Regions from separate parts of the Desulfitobacterium dehalogenans ATCC 51507 genome, predicted to be linked through region 1. Evidence: riboswitches for the same ligand, from Rfam matches in the RefSeq annotation. Region 1 holds a riboswitch; each other region holds the start of a gene.
The links. Region 1 has a riboswitch for cyclic di-AMP ahead of DESDE_RS12190 (C40 family peptidase). Riboswitches for the same ligand answer to the same signal wherever they lie in the genome.

Region 1 (6,682 bases):
TATATTTTGGGTCCATGTCCCAATCAGTGAAATAATCTGTCCACCCCAAAACCAACGGAATGAGCTATGACTGAGTGCTGGAAATACTCGATATAAGGAATTATGCCTAGGTAAATTTCTCATGTCTGACCTCGATTAACCCTAATTATACTTCAACCAAATAAAGAGCATCGCCGCAGATGCCCCAAGAAGTACTTACAGCCGGATACATATCTTTAATAAAAATTATAACATAATTTAATGAGTTACAGAAAACAATAGCATTAACTAAGGATATAAAAAAAGGCGTAGCAATTTGCTCGCCCTTTAAAGGAAGTCTAGTGGTAGTATCGACCTAGAGATTGTTGTTTTTTGATGGCTTTACGTACTTCATTGGCCACCTTCCAAGTCTCTTGATATTGCGGGGTAATTAAGCTTAATTTACCTGTATGTTTATCTATCAGGATATCGACACCGGGCTTTCTTCCCGACCTAGTTTCACCGGGGTGCAAAATATCAATACCTATTTTATTTTCATCATATTCCGGAGGAATTAGATAATTGAGCACCTCTTCAGTGGCATCTATCAGTTCTATCACTTGTTCTTGAGGATATCCTTCCCTAAGTAAAATGTCCCGTACTTGAGAAAGAGGATGATCAAGAGTAAGCAGCATCTGGGCCCGTTGTACCAAATTATAGTCGATTTCCACGACGCCACCTCTTTTCATTTTTCTTTACAACTTCATTTTCCCCTTGAGCTTAATTTGAAATACGAACTACTTCTTGTCGAACTTGGTGAAGATGACCATTTCCATCAAAATTTAAATTTGGAGGTTTTCATGAATAAATTTATATCTCTACCGGCAGTTATAGCTGCACTTTCCGGCATTGCAATGGCTATTCAAGGCACTTTGAATTCCGGACTTTACCAAAAGACTTCCATTTTAGCCGCTACTTTGGTTGTACATATCATCGGCACAGTGATCGGGCTAATTGCCGTAATGGTCACTAGAGTCCCCCTACTAGATTATAACTGGCTATCCATTCCTTGGTACTTTTACCTCGGTGGGGTTCTTAGTGTAGTCATTGTAGGTTTAGTCGCCTTAAGCATTCCAAAGATTGGGGTAAGTAATGCAACTACAGCTATCATCATAGGTCAAGTAGGGGCCGCACTAATTATCGATCATTTAGGACTTTTTGGTGCAGAACGTCTCGCCTGGAACCCCTGGCAATTTCTTGGGTTATTGCTCTTTGCCGTTGGAGCAAAACTTCTTTTTAATTAACCCAATAATTAGAGTTTCCATGCTCTTATCCTGATTTTGCACGTGTCTCAATAGCCGCCATATTGGTCACGATCTGATAAATTTCATTGGTCACGGTGAACTTCCGGATCTGACCATTGGCGGCTAAAATCAGAGTATTCTTCCCCTCTCCGGTTTGATCTCTTTCGATCAAACGTAAAAGAAAAGTATACGCCTCGCTGGTCACTGAAAGTTGTTTAAAATCCCCATCCGCCACAAAAAGCACCCAATAGCCTGTGGCAACTTCATTGCCGAGATAAAGTGACGTAGTCGAAGAACCATAAGACCCGTAAGCATTCCCCGTGGAATAGAGGTAATTGGAGGGTGTATCCGTGTAGCGGTCTGTGGAATAGGAATCACCCGTAGTGTATCCATCATAACCGGGATCATAAGTTCCAGTGGTTGTATCTACCAACTGGGCTGCAGGATCGGTAAGACGTGAATAAACGTCACTAAAAAAATTGGGAAAAAGAATAAACGCTCCTACTCCAATAAGGAGTACCCAAAAGGCCAAAGCCTGTATATCCTGCCATTGCTCATTCCGCGGAGGCCGCCCCCAAGAATTCGGCATATATACCCCTCCTTATCTTATCATGACCTTATTAATAACTATACGAATGAACGATGTCCGATATGTTTGTCCCAGGGCAGGATAGATTACTAAAGTTCAAAGATAGCTCCCATACTGTTAAGGAGACTTGCATTACCGGTGATCTCCGACTAGAATAATACCGAGGTGTTCAAAAAATGGAGATACTTCGGGAAAAACTTAGTTTATTACCGGATAAGCCAGGTGTCTATCTAATGAAAGATGCATCCGGCCAAATTATATATGTAGGGAAAGCGAAGATTCTCAAAAACAGAGTCCGCTCCTACTTTACCGGGTCCCATAATGGAAAAACCCAGCTTATGATTAGCTTGATTGCGGATTTTGAAACGATTATTACCGATTCTGAGGTGGAAGCTTTACTCTTAGAGTGCAACCTTATTAAAAAGCATAATCCAAAGTATAATATTCTATTACGCGATGATAAAACATACCCTTTTATAACCATTACCGATGAAGCACATCCTCGGATTTTGGTGACACGGCAAGTAAAAAAAGGGATGGGGAAATACTATGGCCCCTACCCCAATGCTACAGCGGCTAAAGAAGCTGCCCGACTGCTCAATCGCCTCTTTCCCTTTCGTAAATGCCGGCAGATTCCGGGCAAACCTTGTCTCTATTACCATCTTGGGCAATGCTTAGGCCCCTGTCAGGAGGATGTCCCCAAAGAATCTTATGACAAAATACGTAAAGAAGCGGCTACTTTTCTTAAAGGTGATCAGGGAGCAATTCTTAGGTCCCTGGAGAAAAAAATGAAAGACGCTTCGGAAAACCTGGAATTTGAAAGGGCAAAAGAATACCGCGACCTTATCGAGGATCTCAAAAAAGTAGGCGAGAAACAAAACATCACCTTAAACGACTTTGTGGATCGGGATGTGGTAGGGTATGCTTATACCCGAGATCAACTCTGTATTCAGATCTTTTATTTGCGCCAGGGAAAACTTCTGTCTCGTGACAATTTCATTTTCCCTTATTACGAAGAACCGGAAGAAGCTTTTGTCTCCTTTCTGGCTCAGTTCTACACAGAAAGTTCTGCTCTCCCTCAAGAAATTCTCCTCCCTCCTCTGGATATTAGTGTATTAGCAAAGCTTTTTCCGATGATCGTGCCGCAAAAAGGACAAAAGCGAGATCTGGTGCAAATGGCTATGGAAAATGCTCAAACCACCTTACATGAGCAGATTTCCATCGAAATACGAAACTTGACCGAATGCACACAAGCTTTGGAGGAAATCGGCAATGCCTTAGGCATTCCTTCCCTCCGCACCATCGAGTCCTTTGATATTTCCAATATCGCCGGCACCCATAGTGTGGCCGGAATGATTCAGTTTCTTGATGGCAAACCCAACCGCAGTCAATATCGCAAATTTAAGATTCAACCCATGCCCAATATAGATGATACCGCATCCATGCACCAAGTGATTGAGCGCCGCTATGCCCGTCTTCAGCAGGAGTGCCTTCCTCTTCCTGATCTTATCCTGGTGGATGGGGGCAAGGGACAGATTAATGCAGCCCTGGATGCTCTCCGCAACTTAAAGGCCGCGATTCCTGTTGCCGGCATGGTCAAAAACGACAAGCATCAAACTTCGGCTTTAATCGACTCCGCTGGCCGAATCCATTCCTTGGATCGCCGTTCAGCCGGTTTTCGTTTGATGGAACGGATTCAAAATGAAGTCCATCGATTCGCTATTACTTTCCATCGGCAACAACGGGCTAAAAGCATGACCCTTTCCGAGTTGGATGGAATACCGGGTGTCGGTCCCAAGAGAAGGCAACAGCTCTTGAGATATTTTAAATCCATGGATACTATCCGCCTAGCCACTGTGGAGGAACTTCAAAAATCCGGTCTTCCTTCCCCGGCAGCTCTCGCGGTATATGAACATTTCAACCCTCATAAGGAGGAAAACCATGATTCTTAATTACCGTGTCGAACTATGCCGTCAATGCTATTATAAGCGGACGAAACAATGCGGAAAGACCGACCTCTATATCCATAATCGGACACCGGCGGAACCGGGAGGGGAATGCAAGAGTTATAGACTGGTGCCTTGGCTACCTTATTAAAGCTAAATTACCAATCGGTTGGTAATTTAGTTCAGGTCCGAAAAGATGGTCCTTAGAGTAAAAAGAAGTATCGCAAACTACTTTAAAGAAAGCAGTTATGCGATACTCCTTTTGTCCCTATAACAAGACCATGAATTAAAAAACTCTCCTGGCTCCAAGGTAACGACCGGCGTAATAACTATCCGATAAGCCTGTGGTCTTAATGCCGGTGCTGGAGGCATGGATAAAGCTTCCACCACCTATGTAGATTCCCACATGAGATGCCCCGCTATCATAGGTAGAGAAGAATACCAAATCCCCAATCTGAAGCTCATCTTTCTTGACGGCTGTTCCAATTTCATATTGTGAATATGAGGTTCGTGGCAAGTCGATCTCCGACCCCTCAAAGACGTATTGGGTAAAGCCGGAACAATCAAAACCATTTGGAGTAGTTCCTCCAAACACATAGGGGATACCGATAAGTCTTTGGGCATTGCTGACAATCTCCTCAGCTTTGGAACTGCCGCCACGAGAGATTTCCTGGGAGGGAGCCGCTGCGGCCTGTTTCGAGACCTGATCTCTTAAGGCCGTTATCGTCATTTCCTCAGGTGTCGTGACGGTATCTTCACTCTCCGCCTTTGAAAATTGCAGTGATTCCTTTTGGTTATCTGTATCGGCTACTATAGGCTCTGAAGAAAAAGCTAAGGTCGCTGCTAGCCTAGGCTGCAGGATCATATCCTCTTTCTCTACTTGGATGATATCGGATAGTAATGTACTGGAGACCATTTGTGCCTTAAACGATGAAGCATTCCTTAAGAGAATAGATTCTGAACCTGTAACAAGCTCAGCAGCATTTCCCGGCACATAGGTTCCCGGGAGGCTGCTAACCAATAAGGTGCCGGACAACACCACACTGGCAATCCACCCCCTCTTAGAGGAAGAGTCCATGAATTTTCCACCTTTCGTCGCTTACGAGGTTAGTTGACGGATTCGGGCAACAAGGTGTAAGCCCTACGCATGACTGCGATTCACCCCAAAAGATAGTCCCCCGCTCTAAACATATGGTTTAGATTCAGCCCACATTTCTTATGTAGTATTCGCCGAAAATTTCCTTATTCCTCCACGTAAATAATGGCAAAAGCCTATAATCTTGGAAACTGATGTTATTTATATCTATTCAACAGCTTTTTTTCTGTGCACATGAAGTATACTATACAAAAAACACCTCTCTTACGAGAGGTGTTGCCCTTTGAGCCTTAGGACACCAACGAATAAATATTGCGCCATAGGTCAAGTAGGTTTTCCCACTGAGCTCCTTCAGTTTCCTGTTAGGCGGTTTCCCTTTTCCCTCAGTCTAGAATGTTGCCAGCTCCAGCACTTGATCGCCACTAAGAACGCACTTTAATCCTCGTTAGTTTTCGCTCTAGAAGTTTTCCTTAACGCTCCGTGACAGTCTAGCCTCTTTTGCAGAAAAGAATTTCAGGCAACTTAAGTCCATCGGCCAATAGACAGAAGTTCCTTCAGCCCTCCCAACTTCTCCACCTCAAGGCAGGCTACACTGCACTAAGTTCCTTCCTAATGCAGGTTCATACCCTAAGCCATAACCAGAAAACAGCCACGAACTTAGGCCTCCACGGAAGAGGGTATCGCCCGCATGCCATTGCAGATCCCCCTCATCCTTAACTCCCAGCAGCAACCCTCGACTGGGCGTCGAAAGCCACCACCAGGAACTTCATCGGTATGCCCTTAGCGGATTCTTAGGCCCGCCTTCGACTGTCATTTTACGCACTAGAATTGCGCACCATAGCTCAAAGAAGATTACATCGATTATTGTACACCGAAATGAACAATTTTTAAAACAACCTTTGCCTATTCATATTCACGATTCTCTTTGATAATGAATGAAAAGAAGGAGTAAACTCAAAAAAAGAGAGCTTTGCGCTCTCTTTTGCCTTATTAAAACAATTTAACAAAATCAAAATCATTTAATCGTTAAATTTTTAAATAAAATGATGTTTTAATATATTTTTCCTGCCGGATTTAAACCGATTTCGCTTGAGATCCAGGTTTTCCGTCAGAAAAAAACTTCCGCAGCAACACTTCGATACTGCCGGGCAAATCCTGTGCAGCTTGTTTAATCTGAACAGACCGCCATTCAATTTCCTCTAATAAGAGTTGGGTTCGTGGCGAGGAAATATAGGCTTGGGGCTGTTCCGGAGTAAATAAGCCTTTAGCAACCAAAAGGACAATGAGAATGACTAAAATACGTTTCAACCAACGCAATGGATATACCGTCCTTTCCCAAGAAGATATATCCATAGTTTAACCAGCTTAGTCCTTTTTAAGTCTCATTTTTTCTAATTCGGACCAAAAATTCTCGGAATACAAAAAGAGGGGCTCGAAAAGTACCCGGGCTGTCTCGGTATAGAGATGCTTATGATAGTGACTAATTCTTTCACGGTAAAAGGATTCACAGGAATCCGGCCCAAAAAAGGGTTTTCCTTCTTTTCCTGCCCACGCAAAAAGCCTTGCTATACCTATAGGGCCTACAAAGTCCAATTTATCGGCATCATAAAGAATCTTCGCTTCCAAAGTTTCCGGTTCATAACCTTCCCGTGAGTGGGAAAGAACGGCTGTTTTAACGGCTTCGATAATGTTTTCAGGGTAACCGCATTTTTGAAGTATTCCACCTGCCAAAGCCGATCCGCTTTCAGCATGAGTTCTCGATAAAGTTCCGGAGCGGCCGATATCATGA
Region 2 (6,682 bases), 1.2 Mb from region 1:
ATCATTCACTCAGAGTGAAACGACCTCATAAGATAGTTAATGATTAGGATAATGCACAACCTTACCTTCCCAGGTTCTTATTACCGCTTCATCATCGTTAAGGGAAATAAGGTACTGTGGTAGGATGGGGGTTTTGCCACCGCCTCCCGGGGCATTAATAATATAAGTTGGAATGGCCAAACCGGAGGTGTAGCCGCGTAAGTTTTCCATTATCTTTAACCCGTCTTGAATACGGGGAATAAAGTGGCTCGTGCCCTTAACATTTTTGGCATGGAAGATGTAGTAGGGACGAACGCGAATTTTCAGTAGCTCTTGGTTAAGGCGCTTCATAATCTCCGGTCGGTCATTGATTCCTTTGAGAAGAACTGCTTGGTTACCCAAGATAACTCCCGCTTTAATCAAGCGATCGGCAGCTTTCTTGGTCTCCTCGGTCACCTCTTTGGGATGATTGAATTGAGTATTGATATAAAGGGGTGGGTATTTTTCAAGAACAGCACAGAGCTCATCAGTAATGCGCATGGGCAGAGTGACAGGGACCCGGGTGCCAATGCGTTTGATTTCCACATGTTTAATTTCGTGCAATTCTCCTAATAGCCAATCCAGCATTTGATCACTGAGGAGGAGTGCATCGCCACCGGTGACCAGCACGTCCCGGATCTCTGGATTGGAGCGTACATAATCTAAAGCCGCCTCCAGATTAGCACGGGTTTCATGGAGGTCAATTTCCCCGATATTCCGCCGGCGTTGGCAGTGCCTGCAATACATAGCACACAGATTGGTTACATTAATTATGAGACGATCTGGGTAACGACGAGTGATACTCGGAGCAGGGGATGTATACTCTTCTCCCATAGGATCGACTTCCCCGGAATCATCGAGGATCTCTTCCATAGAGGGGAGACTTTGTAGACGGATGGGATCCCGAGGATCATCTTTATCGATAAGGCTTAAATAATAGGGTGAAACTGCCCAGCGATAGATTTTACCCACCTCGTCGATTTCATGTCTTTGCTTCGGGGTCAGGGGAAGCAGGGTACTCAAGTTCTCAGCATCCTGAATACGGTTCTTAAGCTGCCACTTCCAATCCTGCCAATGCTCCAGGCCGGCATCTAACTGATCCAGTATAAAGTCTCGGTTTTCATTATATTCTTCGCTTAAAGCGAGACCGCAGGGAATCGTTTCCTTGCACTTGTTGTAAGATTGAGCCTTTTGTTTTAATTCCAAAGCCCTTGCTTGTGAAGCCTGTCTTGGGTTAGGGGGGAGAAATTCTACTGCCATAATGATTGCCCTCCTCTATTTGCGAATATAAAAGAATAAGTCCTTAGAACAAAAAAGAACCGTCACGGTTCCCAAGAAAAGCTTACTACATAAGCAGGTGTTTACGCCCATATGTGTCTCAATGCTTACGAGGTTAGCTGACGGGTTCGAGCTGAAACATGCTCTACGTTTGAAACGATTCACCCCTAAATTGGTTCCCCCGTTTTCCTCTTGGGAAATTAAGCCCATATAAAGTTGCATAACTAACAACTTAATAGTATCATGTGGGTTGGTAGTAGTCAATTGTATTTTTTGTACACAATTTTTGCACCATATGTTTATGTTATCTAGAGTTAATTTGTAAGGAATTATAGTTTATTATTTCATGTAGTTAAAAAAATTATTATAAATAGATCAAGGAGAGGAACCCGATGGAATATAATGCACGTTATCAAGAAATTGCGATAGATATTGCTCATTCTATCGTTATGGGAGAGTACCGCGAAGGGGAAAAAATACATGGACGCTCGACTTTAGCGGGTCGTTATAATGTATCTCCGGAGACCATCCGGCGCTCTATTGCTATCCTCCAAACCATGGGTGTAGTCATGGTAAGTCAAGGGGTAGGGATTACGGTGATCTCCAAAAGCATGGCGGAAAAGTTTATGAGAGGTTTTGATCAGAAAGCAGAGATTCAGGTCTATTTTGATGAGTTGAAGAAATTAATGGAGCAGAGGCGTGAGATTGATCAAAAAATTGACGCACATCTCACAAAAATTGTAAACTATACGGATCGCTTGGCAAGCCGCTGGATGGATGTAGCCGAAATTGAAATCGCCAAAGGTTCCGGTGCCAAAGGGAAAACCTTAAGCGATTTAAAATTGAGGGAAAAAACCGGTTTGACGGTCGTGGCTGTAGTTAGAGAGGGTATTGAACAATTTTCTCCAGGGGCTGAGTTTGTTCTGGACGATGGAGATATCCTGCTGGTGGTAGGATCTGAACAAGGTAAAGAAAAACTTCAGGAAATCCTTCGCTAGAATACAGGAAGTGACCGTCCATCTGTCGAAACACTCTATGAATTCTAGAGGACATGAGGGATGATAGATGATCTTTCAAAGCTTAGTTATACTTGGCGTGGAATTAATGCTGGTCTTAGTAACAAGCCAGATGAAGCTGTTAATTCCATTTTTAATAGGCAACACACTTTTTCTTTTGTATCATCTAAATCTTGAATATAAAAAAGCTGCGCGGCAAGCTACAGAGCGGAATGCGGAACTAAGCTTCAAAATAGCTAACCAGACTCTTCCTTATTTACGCCGAGGGCTTAATGAGCAAAATGCAGAATACATCGCCAAAATCATTCAAGAGATCGGGCAGGTCGCAGCTGTTTCGATCACGGACCGTGAAAAGCAACTAGCCTATTTAGGTGTGGGATGTGATCAGCATCATCCGGGAGATAAAATTCTTACCCGGGCGACACGAGATGTGATCCAATCCGGAGTTTATAAGATAGTACGAACTCAAAAAGAACTGAACTGCCCTAGACAGAACATCTGTGATTGTCCACTAGCGGCGGCTGTCATCGTACCTCTGAAGTGTCAGGGTGAAGTGGTGGGAACCATGAAACTGTATGAGACAAAGGATGGACAGCTTTCATCGGATCTTATTCGCTTAGCTATTGGGATGGCAGAGCTTCTGGGGATTCAAATCGAACTAGCAGAGCTTGACCACCAAGCAAAACTGGCTGCGGAAGCACAGTTGAATGCATTGCAGGCCCAAATCAATCCCCATTTCTTTTTCAACGTACTCAATACCATAATTGCCACCAGCCGTACCAGCCCTAATCGTTCGCGACGGTTGTTGATTCATCTTGCGGAATTTTTCCGTAAGGCCCTCAAATCCCACGGCAGCTTGATCACTCTGCGGGAGGAAATGAGTTTTGTAAAAACCTATTTAATTCTCGAGAAAGCTCGCTTTGGGCGTAAGCTCCATTTTAAAGGAGAGATTCCCGAAGAGCTCATGAATGCATTGGTCCCACGCTTAAGCATTCAACCCCTTGTGGAAAACGCTGTCAAACATGGGATTACGGAGAAAATCGGCAATGGAGTCGTTTCCGTGAAAGTGGAGCAAATAGGTCAGGAACTTTATATTATTGTGGCAGATGATGGAGTGGGAATACAGCCGGAACGTTTGCAAGAAGTGCTAAAGCCCGGTGTCGGCTCAGGTAATGGAGTGGGTATGGCTAATGTCCATGAACGTTTAATTGGACATTACGGTGAAGAATATGGCTTACAAATTCGGAGTCAACCTAATATAGGGACGACGGTGACCATGCATTTGCCCTTAACGACTATAGAAGATGGAGGTCTGCTATGATCCCGGGAGTCGATATCGTAGAAATTCAGCGCTTTGCTAAAGCCTGTGAGCGAACACCCAAACTTCGGGAGCGATTGTTTACATCTCGTGAGATTGAGAGTTTACAACATAAAGCGGCACCCAGTTGGGCAGCGCGTTTTGCGGGTAAAGAAGCAGTCCTTAAAGCTTTAGGAACAGGACTAAGAGGACTATCCTGGCATGATATTGAAATCCTTAGCAATGACTTGGGGGAACCTATCGTATTCCTTACGGAAAAAGCTGAGATAGTATTGCATACACGAGGAGGATCCCAGATCCGAATAAGCCTATCCCACGAGAAAGAGTACGCTGTAGGAATGGCCATACTTTTTTAGGAAGGTTATCCATTGCGTGGATAAGTCAACTAAACTCCACCTGAAGTAAGTTTCCTTTATATGGGGGTGTAGCTATGAGAGTGGTCAGTGCCCAACAAATGCGAGAACTCGAAGAAAGGGCGATTCAAGATTTTGGTATACCAAGTTTGTTGCTCATGGAAAATGCAGCTTTAGCCGTGGTCCAAGAAATACGTCAAATGCTCGAACACCGGCATATTGAATTGTCGGAGGGGAGGGCTACAGTCTTTGTAGGTAAAGGCAATAATGGAGGGGATGGATTAGCTGTTGCTCGGCATCTCCTGATCTTAGGGATGGATATAACCGTCTATTCTTTCGCCAGGGTTGAAGAATTCAAAGGTGATGCAGCTCTCAACTATAGGTTATACCAAAACACCGGAGGCAAACTTTTCACCATCGATGGAGAAAAACAGCGCAGATTGGCGAGAATCTCTCTAGCTCAGGCTGATGTGATTATAGACGCTATCTATGGGACAGGGTTTCGTGGTGCTCTGCCCAGCTTAATTGAAGAGTATGTGGAGGAAATCAATCGCGCCCAGGTACCTGTTGTCGCTGTAGATATCCCCAGTGGCGTGGAAGCGGATACGGGAAAAATCTATCGCAAGGCCATTATAGCCGATACCACGGTTACTTTTGGTCTGCCAAAGCTCGGCCATTTTTTAGGGGTAGGACCTGAATATGCAGGTCGGGTCATTGTGGACCCTATCTCGATTCCGGCACGTTATTTGGATGATGAGACTTTGACTACATTCATATTAACGGGGGATGTGCGTCAATATTTACCCATCCGCAGTCTTCAAGGGCATAAGGGGACCCACGGCCGGGGGGTTTTGGTGGCAGGTTCAGAAGGAATGACCGGTGCCGCCTTGTTAGCCGGTAAAGCCGCCCTACGATCTGGAATAGGTTTATTGCAGATGGTTGTTCCCTATGGGCTTGCGGAAGGAATGGATCTTGCTTTGATAGAGGCTACGGTTTGGGGTGCAGAAGGTGAAAAAGCCCTCAATGGCAATGCTTGGTCTGTGATTTATGAACGAGCTGAAAAGGCCCAGGCATTAGCCATAGGTCCGGGATTAGGACAAGATCCCGAGTTGCTGCTGGTTTTAGAGGAAGTTCTACGCAATCTTTCCCTTCCCGTAATTCTCGATGCCGATGCATTGAATATTTTAGCCAAGGAACCAGGAATTTTGGGTTGGCGTCAGGGGCGGGGACCCTTGATCCTTACTCCCCATCCCGGAGAAATGGCTCGTCTGTGTGGGTGTACAACGGAAGAAGTTCAAGCTAATCGGCTTGAACTAGCCATAAGTAAGGCTGTAGAATGGGAGAGCATTATTATCCTCAAAGGGGCTATTACCATTATTGCCGCCCCGGACGGACGAGCATTCCTTAATCCTACCGGTAATCCAGGATTAGGAACCGGAGGGACGGGGGATGTACTTACAGGAAGTATTTTAGCCTGGTTGGCTCAAGGGGTAGAACCCTTAGCTGCAGCCTGTTTGGGAGTGTATCTTCATGGTAAGGCAGCAGATCAATTGACCGGCGAATTCGGCTTAAGCGGATATACGGCCGGTGAGGTGGCTGATCAGCTGCCCAAGGCACGGAGAAGTTTGGAAAATAATCATTAAGGAGGGCACCATGGAAAATATACGGCCGGTTTGGACAGAAATCAATTTACAAGCTCTGCAGAGGAATTATGACCGGATTCAGGCATTGACCCAAAGTGAAATCATGCCGATAGTCAAAGCCGATGCATACGGACATGGAGCCTCACAGGTAGTAGAAGTATTTTATAAAAAAGGTGCTCGTCGTTTTGGGGTTGCTTTATTGGATGAAGCCTTAGAGCTTAAGAAGGCGTATCCGGATATAAAGGTGATGCTCATCGGTTCTTTGCCCATGGAATCCTTAGCAACAATCATTAAAGAAGATATTATCTGCGGGGTGTATCGGTTAGAGCAAGCGGTACTCTTGTCGGAAGAAGCTAAGAGACAAGGCAAGAAGGCGGTAATTCATCTTAAGGTGGATACAGGAATGGGGCGTATTGGCTTTAGAGAAGAGGATTGGGAGGAACTTTTCGACTGTACCAAGCTGCCTAGTCTTTACATAGAGGGAATCTATACCCACTTTGCCACGGCTGATCATGGAGATTTAAGGTTTGCCCGAGAGCAATTGAAGGAGTTTTTGGCGATTTGTGACAGAATCAAAGCACAAGGAGTCCATATACCCATCCGACATGCGGCCAACAGTGGAGCTCTGCTGCAGATGCCGGAGGCCCACTTGGAGATGGTGCGGCCGGGGATTATCCTTTATGGACTTCCTCCCTCCCGGCATGTGGGTAATGATATTGGCCTGGAGCCTGTACTTTCATGGAAAGCCAGAATTAGTCATATAAAGATGGTTCCCCAAGGGGAAACCATAAGCTATGGCAGGACCTTCAGAACGGCCTATCCCACCCGAGTGGCGACGATTCCCATTGGCTATGCTGATGGTCTGCGCCGAAGTCTGTCCAATAAGGGTGAAGTTTTAATTAAAGGCAGAAGAACGACCATGATCGGGAGAATCTGTATGGATCAGACTATGCTGGATGTCACGAAAGTACCGGATGTACAAATGGGCGATGAGGTTACTTTACTTGGTACGGATGGGTATGAACGGATCGATGCCACCGAAATGGCCGGTTGGTT
Region 3 (6,682 bases), 1.9 Mb from region 1:
GAAAGACCATACCGATCTTATTGCGAATTTTATGCAGGTGTTTTTCATTGGCTTTAACCAATTTTCCATTGACCATTTGATGCCATAACAACTCCCCATCTACTTGGATGGTTCCGGAAGTGGGCTCTTCCAAAGTCATTAGCAATCTGGCCAGGGTGGTTTTTCCCGAGCCGCTGGGTCCGATCAAGGCTACTTTCTCCCCTGGCGCAATATCCAAATCAATTTCTTTTAGAACCTGCAAGTCTCCATAAGTTTTGGAGATTTTTTCGTAGTGCACTACAGGTTGTTTAACTTTTTTCCCGGCCTTGGACCGATGATTTATAGATTCCTCCGGTGTATTCTCTAACAATTTTAATTGGGCACTCATCCTATTCCCCCTTAGCGAACGCTTTTAGTCATTCTCATCTCCAAACGATGAATCATTAGTGAACAGGGATAACTTAGCAATAAGAACAAAAATCCTACAATTGTAAATCCCTCCAGATACCGAAAGGAATGGGAACCGATAATTTTGGCTGTCTGCAAAATTTCCACCAAGGTAATGGCCGAAAGAAGGGGTGTCTCTTTAAACATGGTGATCAAATAATTTCCCATCACCGGGATGACCGGCGGCACCGCCTGAGGAATGATAATCTTGGACCATACTTGCCAGGGGCTGAAGTTGAGAGCTTTGGCCGCCTCCCATTGCCCCTGAGGTACCGCTTCAATTCCCGAGCGGTAGACTTCGGAAAGATAGGTGCTGTAGTGAATCCCTAAGCCAATGATCCCGGCAGTCAGGGGACTCAGGGACAGCCCGGCTTGGGGCAGCACATAGAAAATAAAATAGAGTTGCACCAACAAAGGGGTGCTGCGGATAAACTCGACAAAACCTTTTGAGCCGTAAGCAACGGGTTTCAAGGAAGATCGCCCGCCAATGGTGAGAAACATCCCTAAAAACAAGGCTAGAAAAAATCCGGCAAAGGTGGCGATCACGGTAATCTTGAGTGCCGCAAATATCTCCGGGAAAATTTTGAGGGCAAAATCCCAATTCCACATTTTAATACCTCCCTATGGTCAGCCTGGTTTCTATCCAGCGAATCCCCCGTGTCAAAGGCCAGGCAATCAGGAAGTAGATTACAAGCAGCAAGCTGTAAATTAAAGTCGTCTCCATGGTGGAAGCATTGAGCACGGATGCCTGATAGGTCAAGTCGGCTAAGGTAATTAAGGAGACCAGGGAAGTACTTTTCAGCAGCTCAATCTGCAGATTGCCAAACCCCGGCAGCATCATGACAAAAGCCTGAGGCAGGATAACGCACCGCAGGCGTTGCCAGGGACTAAAGTTTAAGGCGATTCCTGCCTCCGTCTGCCCTTTGGGAACCGCCAAAATAGCACTGCGCACCACTTCGGAACCATAGGCCCCACAGTTTAACCCTAAGGTCAGGACACCGGCCGCCAAGGGAGGCAAGCTGATACCTAAAATAGGTAAAGCAAAATAGATCCAGAAAAGCTGAACAAGGAGAGAAGTGCCCCGGAAGGCTTCTACATAGACCGCCGTCAGAAAGCGGATCAGCGGATAGTTGGACAATCGGCCGAACCCTGCCAGGAAAGCCAGTACAAAAGCAAGGAGTGTTGCCAAAAGAGTGATGGTGAGGGTTATTTCCAGCCCTTTTAACAGTGCCGGTAAGAGGTCTAAGATGGCCAAGGTCATCACTTCCTACTTAATAATGTCTTCTACAGTCGCGTCCCCTGGAAGCTCTTGCTCTGTAAAGCCAAAGGATTCAAGGATCTTCTGCAGTTCACCGGATTCTTTCAGCTTTTGCAATTCGGCATTGAAAGCCTCCCGAAAATCACTGTCTTCATGACGGAATGCGGTTGCTCCATAACCCTTGACATTTTTACCATTGATAACCGGCTGAGTGAAGTCCATGACCCGCTCCAGATTGGGATCAGCGGCTGTATCCAAGGTAGCCTGAACCGAGGGGCCGGTGGCGGTAATCACATCTGCCCGCCCGGCTTGCAATGCCGCCAAAGCTGCCGGCATATCCGGAACAGTCACAATTCTATCCTTGGGGACACCACTGGCTACCAGGTAATCATACTCAATGGCCCCTCCAGGTAAAGCGACTTTAGCTGTTCCATGCTTGGCGATATCTTCATAGCTATGTAAGTCGAGAGGATTTCCCTTTTTGACGGCGATGGCTTCCCCAATGCTGTATTCGGGATTGGCAAAGGACACCTGTTCAGCCCGTTCAGGCGTAATAAACATTCCGGCGGTAACCATGTCGAAACGTTTGGCCTGGAGACCGGGAATCAAAGAAGCAAATTCCGTAAGCTCCCCCTGCATTTCATTAATCCCCAGCTCTTTTAAGATGGCCCGGGCGATTTCAACCGCTTCACCGGTGAGTTTTCCGTCGGCAGTTTTGTAGGCGTAAGGTTTTTCATTAGCAAAGCCAACGGTGACGGCCCCTTTCTCCTTAGCCTTCTCCAGGGTACTCATCCCGCCATCGTTTGTCTTGGTCGAGCCACACCCTCCCAAGGCAAAGACACTAAAGGCCAGCATCCCCACCAGCAGAGTCTTGAGCAGTGGTAACTTTTTCATTCAACTTCCTCCTTTTTTACCGGCTGAAATCCGCAAAAAGGCATAGAAAAAGGGCCTGAACAGGCCCAAGAAGAAGCAGCGCATAACATTGGCTATTGATTTAGCATAAAAAACACTAAAACGGTTCACACGCTTACGAGGTTAGCTGCCGGGTTCGGAATGATACCTTTCCGTCACTTCAAGAAGTTTAACTCCTAAAAAGTGATTCACCCCCATTATGGTTCCCCCGTTTTCCTTTTTGGGAAATTCAGCCTTGACTACAAACATTCAGTTCGCAATCTGACAACTTTTTATTTTATTATAAGTTGTTACAACTCAATGTTAACACCTGAATTGGCAGATTGCAATAAAAAATTTGCTTGTTTTCCATTTTCTTCAGCTATTCAGCCATCTCTTCAAAGCGAATTTATTGACCTCTCTATTTATATCGGCAAGACTGGTGGTCAAGGGAACCTCCTTGGGACAGGCCCGTACACAGTTTTGGGCGTTGCCGCAGTCGGTGATCCCTCCATCACCCATGAGAGCGGATAGACGAATATGCTTATGCATAGCTCCTGAGGGATGAGTATTGAAAAGGCGAGCCTGGGAAACGGCGGCCGGACCAATAAATCGGGAACGGGAATTAACCTGAGGGCAGGATTCCATGCAGCATCCACAGGTCATGCATTTGGAAAGCTCGTACGCCCATAGTCTATCTACTTCAGCCATACGGGGTCCGGGACCCAGATCATAGGTCCCGTCGATATCAATCCAGGCATGGACCCTCTTTAAATTCTCAAACATCATGGTTCTATCCACCATAAGATCCCGGAGGATGGGGAATTTCCGGAGTGGCTCCAGGACAATGGGCTGCTCCAAATGATCCACCAAGGCTGAGCAGGCCTGCCTGGCTTGGCCGTTAATATTCATGGTACAGGCACCGCAGACTTCTTCAAGACAGTTGCATTCCCAAACCACGGGATTGGTCGCTTTTCCCTGGGCATTGACGGGGTTCTTTTGAATTTCCATCAAGCAGGAAATGATATTCATTTTGGGACTATAAACTACTGCAAACTCTTCCCAGAAGGCAGGTTGATCCGGAGCATTTTGGCGACGGACTTTTAAACGAACAATCTTTTGCCCTGACATGAATATCCCTCCTATTTCTCTACATCATAACGCCGCTGTCTGGGCGTGATGAGTGATACATCCACAGGTTCATAACTGAACCGCGGACCCTCAGGTGTGTAGGTGGCAATGGTGGTCTTCAGCCAATTCGCATCATCCCGCTCCGGATAGTCGGGCTTATAATGGGCTCCTCGGCTTTCATTGCGATTAAGGGCCCCCAGGGTAATGACACGGGCCAGCTCCAGCATATTCCAAAGCTGCCGGATAAAGAGGGCTGTCTGATTGCTCCAATGGACATCATCAATGAGTTTGATCCTCTGCCAACGCTCTATAAGCTCCTGGATCTTTTGATCCGTCTCAGTCAGTTTGTTATTATAGCGGATAACGGTGACATTTTGAGTCATAATATCACCCAGTTCTTTATAAATGTGGTAGGGATTTTCCTCACCCTTCATATTGAGAATCCTGCTCCAGAGCTCCTCCTGGACTTTTCGTTCACGGGCAAAGGCTTCCTCTTCCCCACCGGGGGTCTTCAAGTTGTTTTTCTTAATGTACTCCAGGGACCTGGGACCGGCGATCATCCCGCCATAAATGGCCGAGAGCAAGGAATTGGCCCCTAAGCGGTTGGCCCCATGGTATTGATATTCACACTCCCCGGCGGCAAACAATCCTGGGATATTGGTCATTTGCTCATAATCCACCCACATTCCGCCCATGGAATAGTGAACCGCCGGGAAAATCCGCATGGGAACCTTTTTGGGGTCATCCCCGACAAATTTCTCATAGATCTCAAGAATTCCCCCCAGCTTGACCTGGAGTTCATGGGGATCCTTATGGGAGAGATCCAAATAGACCATGTTTTCACCGTTAACCCCCAGCCCCAAATCAAAGACCACATGATAGATGGCCCGGGTGGCAATATCCCGAGGGACCAGGTTTCCATAGGCCGGGTACATCTCTTCTAAGAAATACCAAGGCTTGCCCTCCTTATAGGTCCAGACCCGCCCACCCTCACCACGGGCCGACTCGGACATGAGCCGCAGCTTATCTTCTCCCGGGATAGCCGTAGGGTGAATCTGGATAAACTCACCGTTGGCATATTTGACCCCTTGCTGGTAGAGGGCTGAGGCCACCGAGCCTGTATTAATGGTGGAGTTGGTGCTCTTGCCGAAGATCATGCCGCACCCTCCGGCAGCCACGATGACGGCATCGGCGGGAAAGCTGTTAATGCCCATATCGTAAAGGTTCTGGGCGACTATTCCCTTGCAAACGCCCTCATCAATAACAGCAGAGAGCATCTCCCAACCTTCATATTTTGTTACTAATCCGGCCACTTCAAAACGACGGACTTGCTCATCCAGGGCATAGAGAAGCTGCTGCCCTGTGGTGGCTCCGGCAAAGGCGGTACGGTGGTGCTTGGTCCCGCCGAAACGCCGGAAATCCAAAAGCCCTTCCGGTGTCCGGTTAAACATAACCCCCATGCGGTCCATGAGATGAATAATGCCCGGTGCCGCATCACACATAGCTTTGACTGGGGGCTGATTGGCCAGAAAATCCCCTCCATAGACCGAATCATCGAAATGCTCCCAAGGTGAGTCTCCCTCACCTTTTGTGTTGACCGCTCCGTTGATTCCTCCTTGAGCGCATACGGAATGGGAGCGCTTCACCGGTACCAAAGAGAATAAATCCACCGGTGTTCCTTCTTCAGCTATCTTAATGGCAGCCATCAGACCCGCCAGTCCTCCGCCTACCACGATGACTCTGCTCATCTTCTTCACCTCTCACTTTTGTTCCACTATGAAAATCTATCGAGGAAACTTTCTTTTTACATAAAGGAGGTCAGATCAAGAAGCCCAATAACAGTCATGAGAACAAAGACAGCAAAACATGCATAGGTCCAGATCTGCTGTGCCCTGGGACCCACAGTAATACCCCAGGTGATGGCGAAAGCCCATAGGCCGTTGGTAAAGTGGAAGATGGCCAGGACAATTCCAAGCACATAAAAAATAAGCCCCCAGGGATTGGCGATGGCATTTTGCATTCCTGCAAAGTTGGCTTCCCCAAAGCGAAGAGCCAAAACATGAATGATCACGAAAATCAAGGTATAAATACCGGAAATCCGCTGGATAATATAGAACCAGTTCCGTGCGTATTGATAGCGCAGGACATTGCTTTGACCGGTGTAAACCACCCAGCTGCCATAAACAGCATGAAAAATAATCGGAACAAAGATCACGATTATCTCAATCAGGAAAATTCCTGGAACACTCTGCATGGTCTGGATCACCTTATCGTATTGCTCCGGACCGAAACGTGCAGAAAGGTTTAAAAACATATGGAATATTAGAAAGATACCGATGGGCAACAGCCCCAAAAGAGAATGGACACGACGAATCAGAAAATGGTAAGAACCCGATTCTGTTCTTCTTAAACTTACCTCATTGCTCATGCTCTAACCTCTTTTCTCCTCAATATTTCCCTCCGCAATTCTGTCTAATAACTCTTCCCAAGAGGACAAGACTATCTGTAAATTAGCCCGATAGTTCTTCACCTCCTCCAAAGTTTTATGATCGAAACTAATATCTGGTCACAATTTCGAGGCGTACTTCACCTTGAAATTTTGGACTCCGGACTCCTCATCTCAAGTGCTTTGAATGCTAGGGCATTTTGACTATTGAGTCAATTCGTGCACTTTATAGCCAGCAGACTTAAATAATGAAACTCTTATGGACAATTTATTTAAATATCTGGTAATAGTTTTAATATGTTAAATTTATATTAATACGGGAAAAGGGGTACGTCAACCTAATTATTATAATATTCCAAATTTTCGAACTAGTTGGCATGCAATCATAACCTCCTTCCCTGCACTCCTTTAGTTCAGAGTGCTTATTTCAAGAATTGAAGGAATATATAGACGAATTAGTCATTTGGGATTATACTGAATTTAGAAAAAGGTTTTAGTAGTAGGGAGGGAATTTTTATGAGTATACCGGA

Region 2: it holds a riboswitch for cyclic di-AMP, as region 1 does, so the genes downstream of both, eam (glutamate 2,3-aminomutase) here and DESDE_RS12190 (C40 family peptidase) in region 1, are expected to answer to the same signal.
Region 3: it holds a riboswitch for cyclic di-AMP, as region 1 does, so the genes downstream of both, ehuB (ectoine/hydroxyectoine ABC transporter substrate-binding protein EhuB) here and DESDE_RS12190 (C40 family peptidase) in region 1, are expected to answer to the same signal.

The regions. Positions count from the first base shown of each region.
Region 1 covers NC_018017.1:2,518,570-2,525,251, forward strand. The annotation lists gene DESDE_RS12165 (MFS transporter) at 1-123, opposite strand, end outside; gene DESDE_RS12170 (hypothetical protein) at 318-689, opposite strand; gene DESDE_RS12175 (DMT family transporter) at 819-1,262, shown strand; gene DESDE_RS12180 (hypothetical protein) at 1,288-1,851, opposite strand; gene uvrC (excinuclease ABC subunit UvrC) at 2,028-3,803, shown strand; gene DESDE_RS22075 (hypothetical protein) at 3,793-3,948, shown strand; gene DESDE_RS12190 (C40 family peptidase) at 4,084-4,875, opposite strand; cyclic di-AMP (ydaO/yuaA leader) riboswitch at 4,879-5,015, opposite strand; gene DESDE_RS12195 (hypothetical protein) at 5,968-6,201, opposite strand; gene DESDE_RS12200 (HD domain-containing protein) at 6,259-6,682, opposite strand, start outside.
Region 2 covers NC_018017.1:1,281,748-1,288,429, forward strand. The annotation lists gene eam (glutamate 2,3-aminomutase) at 37-1,278, opposite strand; cyclic di-AMP (ydaO/yuaA leader) riboswitch at 1,386-1,513, opposite strand; gene DESDE_RS06200 (GntR family transcriptional regulator) at 1,689-2,294, shown strand; gene DESDE_RS06205 (histidine kinase) at 2,362-3,633, shown strand; gene DESDE_RS06210 (holo-ACP synthase) at 3,630-3,986, shown strand; gene DESDE_RS06215 (bifunctional ADP-dependent NAD(P)H-hydrate dehydratase/NAD(P)H-hydrate epimerase) at 4,061-5,626, shown strand; gene alr (alanine racemase) at 5,637-6,682, shown strand, end outside.
Region 3 covers NC_018017.1:635,178-641,859, reverse strand. The annotation lists gene ehuA (ectoine/hydroxyectoine ABC transporter ATP-binding protein EhuA) at 1-367, opposite strand, end outside; gene ehuD (ectoine/hydroxyectoine ABC transporter permease subunit EhuD) at 379-1,035, opposite strand; gene ehuC (ectoine/hydroxyectoine ABC transporter permease subunit EhuC) at 1,037-1,687, opposite strand; gene ehuB (ectoine/hydroxyectoine ABC transporter substrate-binding protein EhuB) at 1,694-2,578, opposite strand; cyclic di-AMP (ydaO/yuaA leader) riboswitch at 2,695-2,841, opposite strand; gene sdhB (succinate dehydrogenase iron-sulfur subunit) at 2,954-3,706, opposite strand; gene sdhA (succinate dehydrogenase flavoprotein subunit) at 3,718-5,454, opposite strand; gene DESDE_RS03005 (succinate dehydrogenase cytochrome b558 subunit) at 5,511-6,134, opposite strand; gene DESDE_RS03000 (YopX family protein) at 6,669-6,682, shown strand, end outside.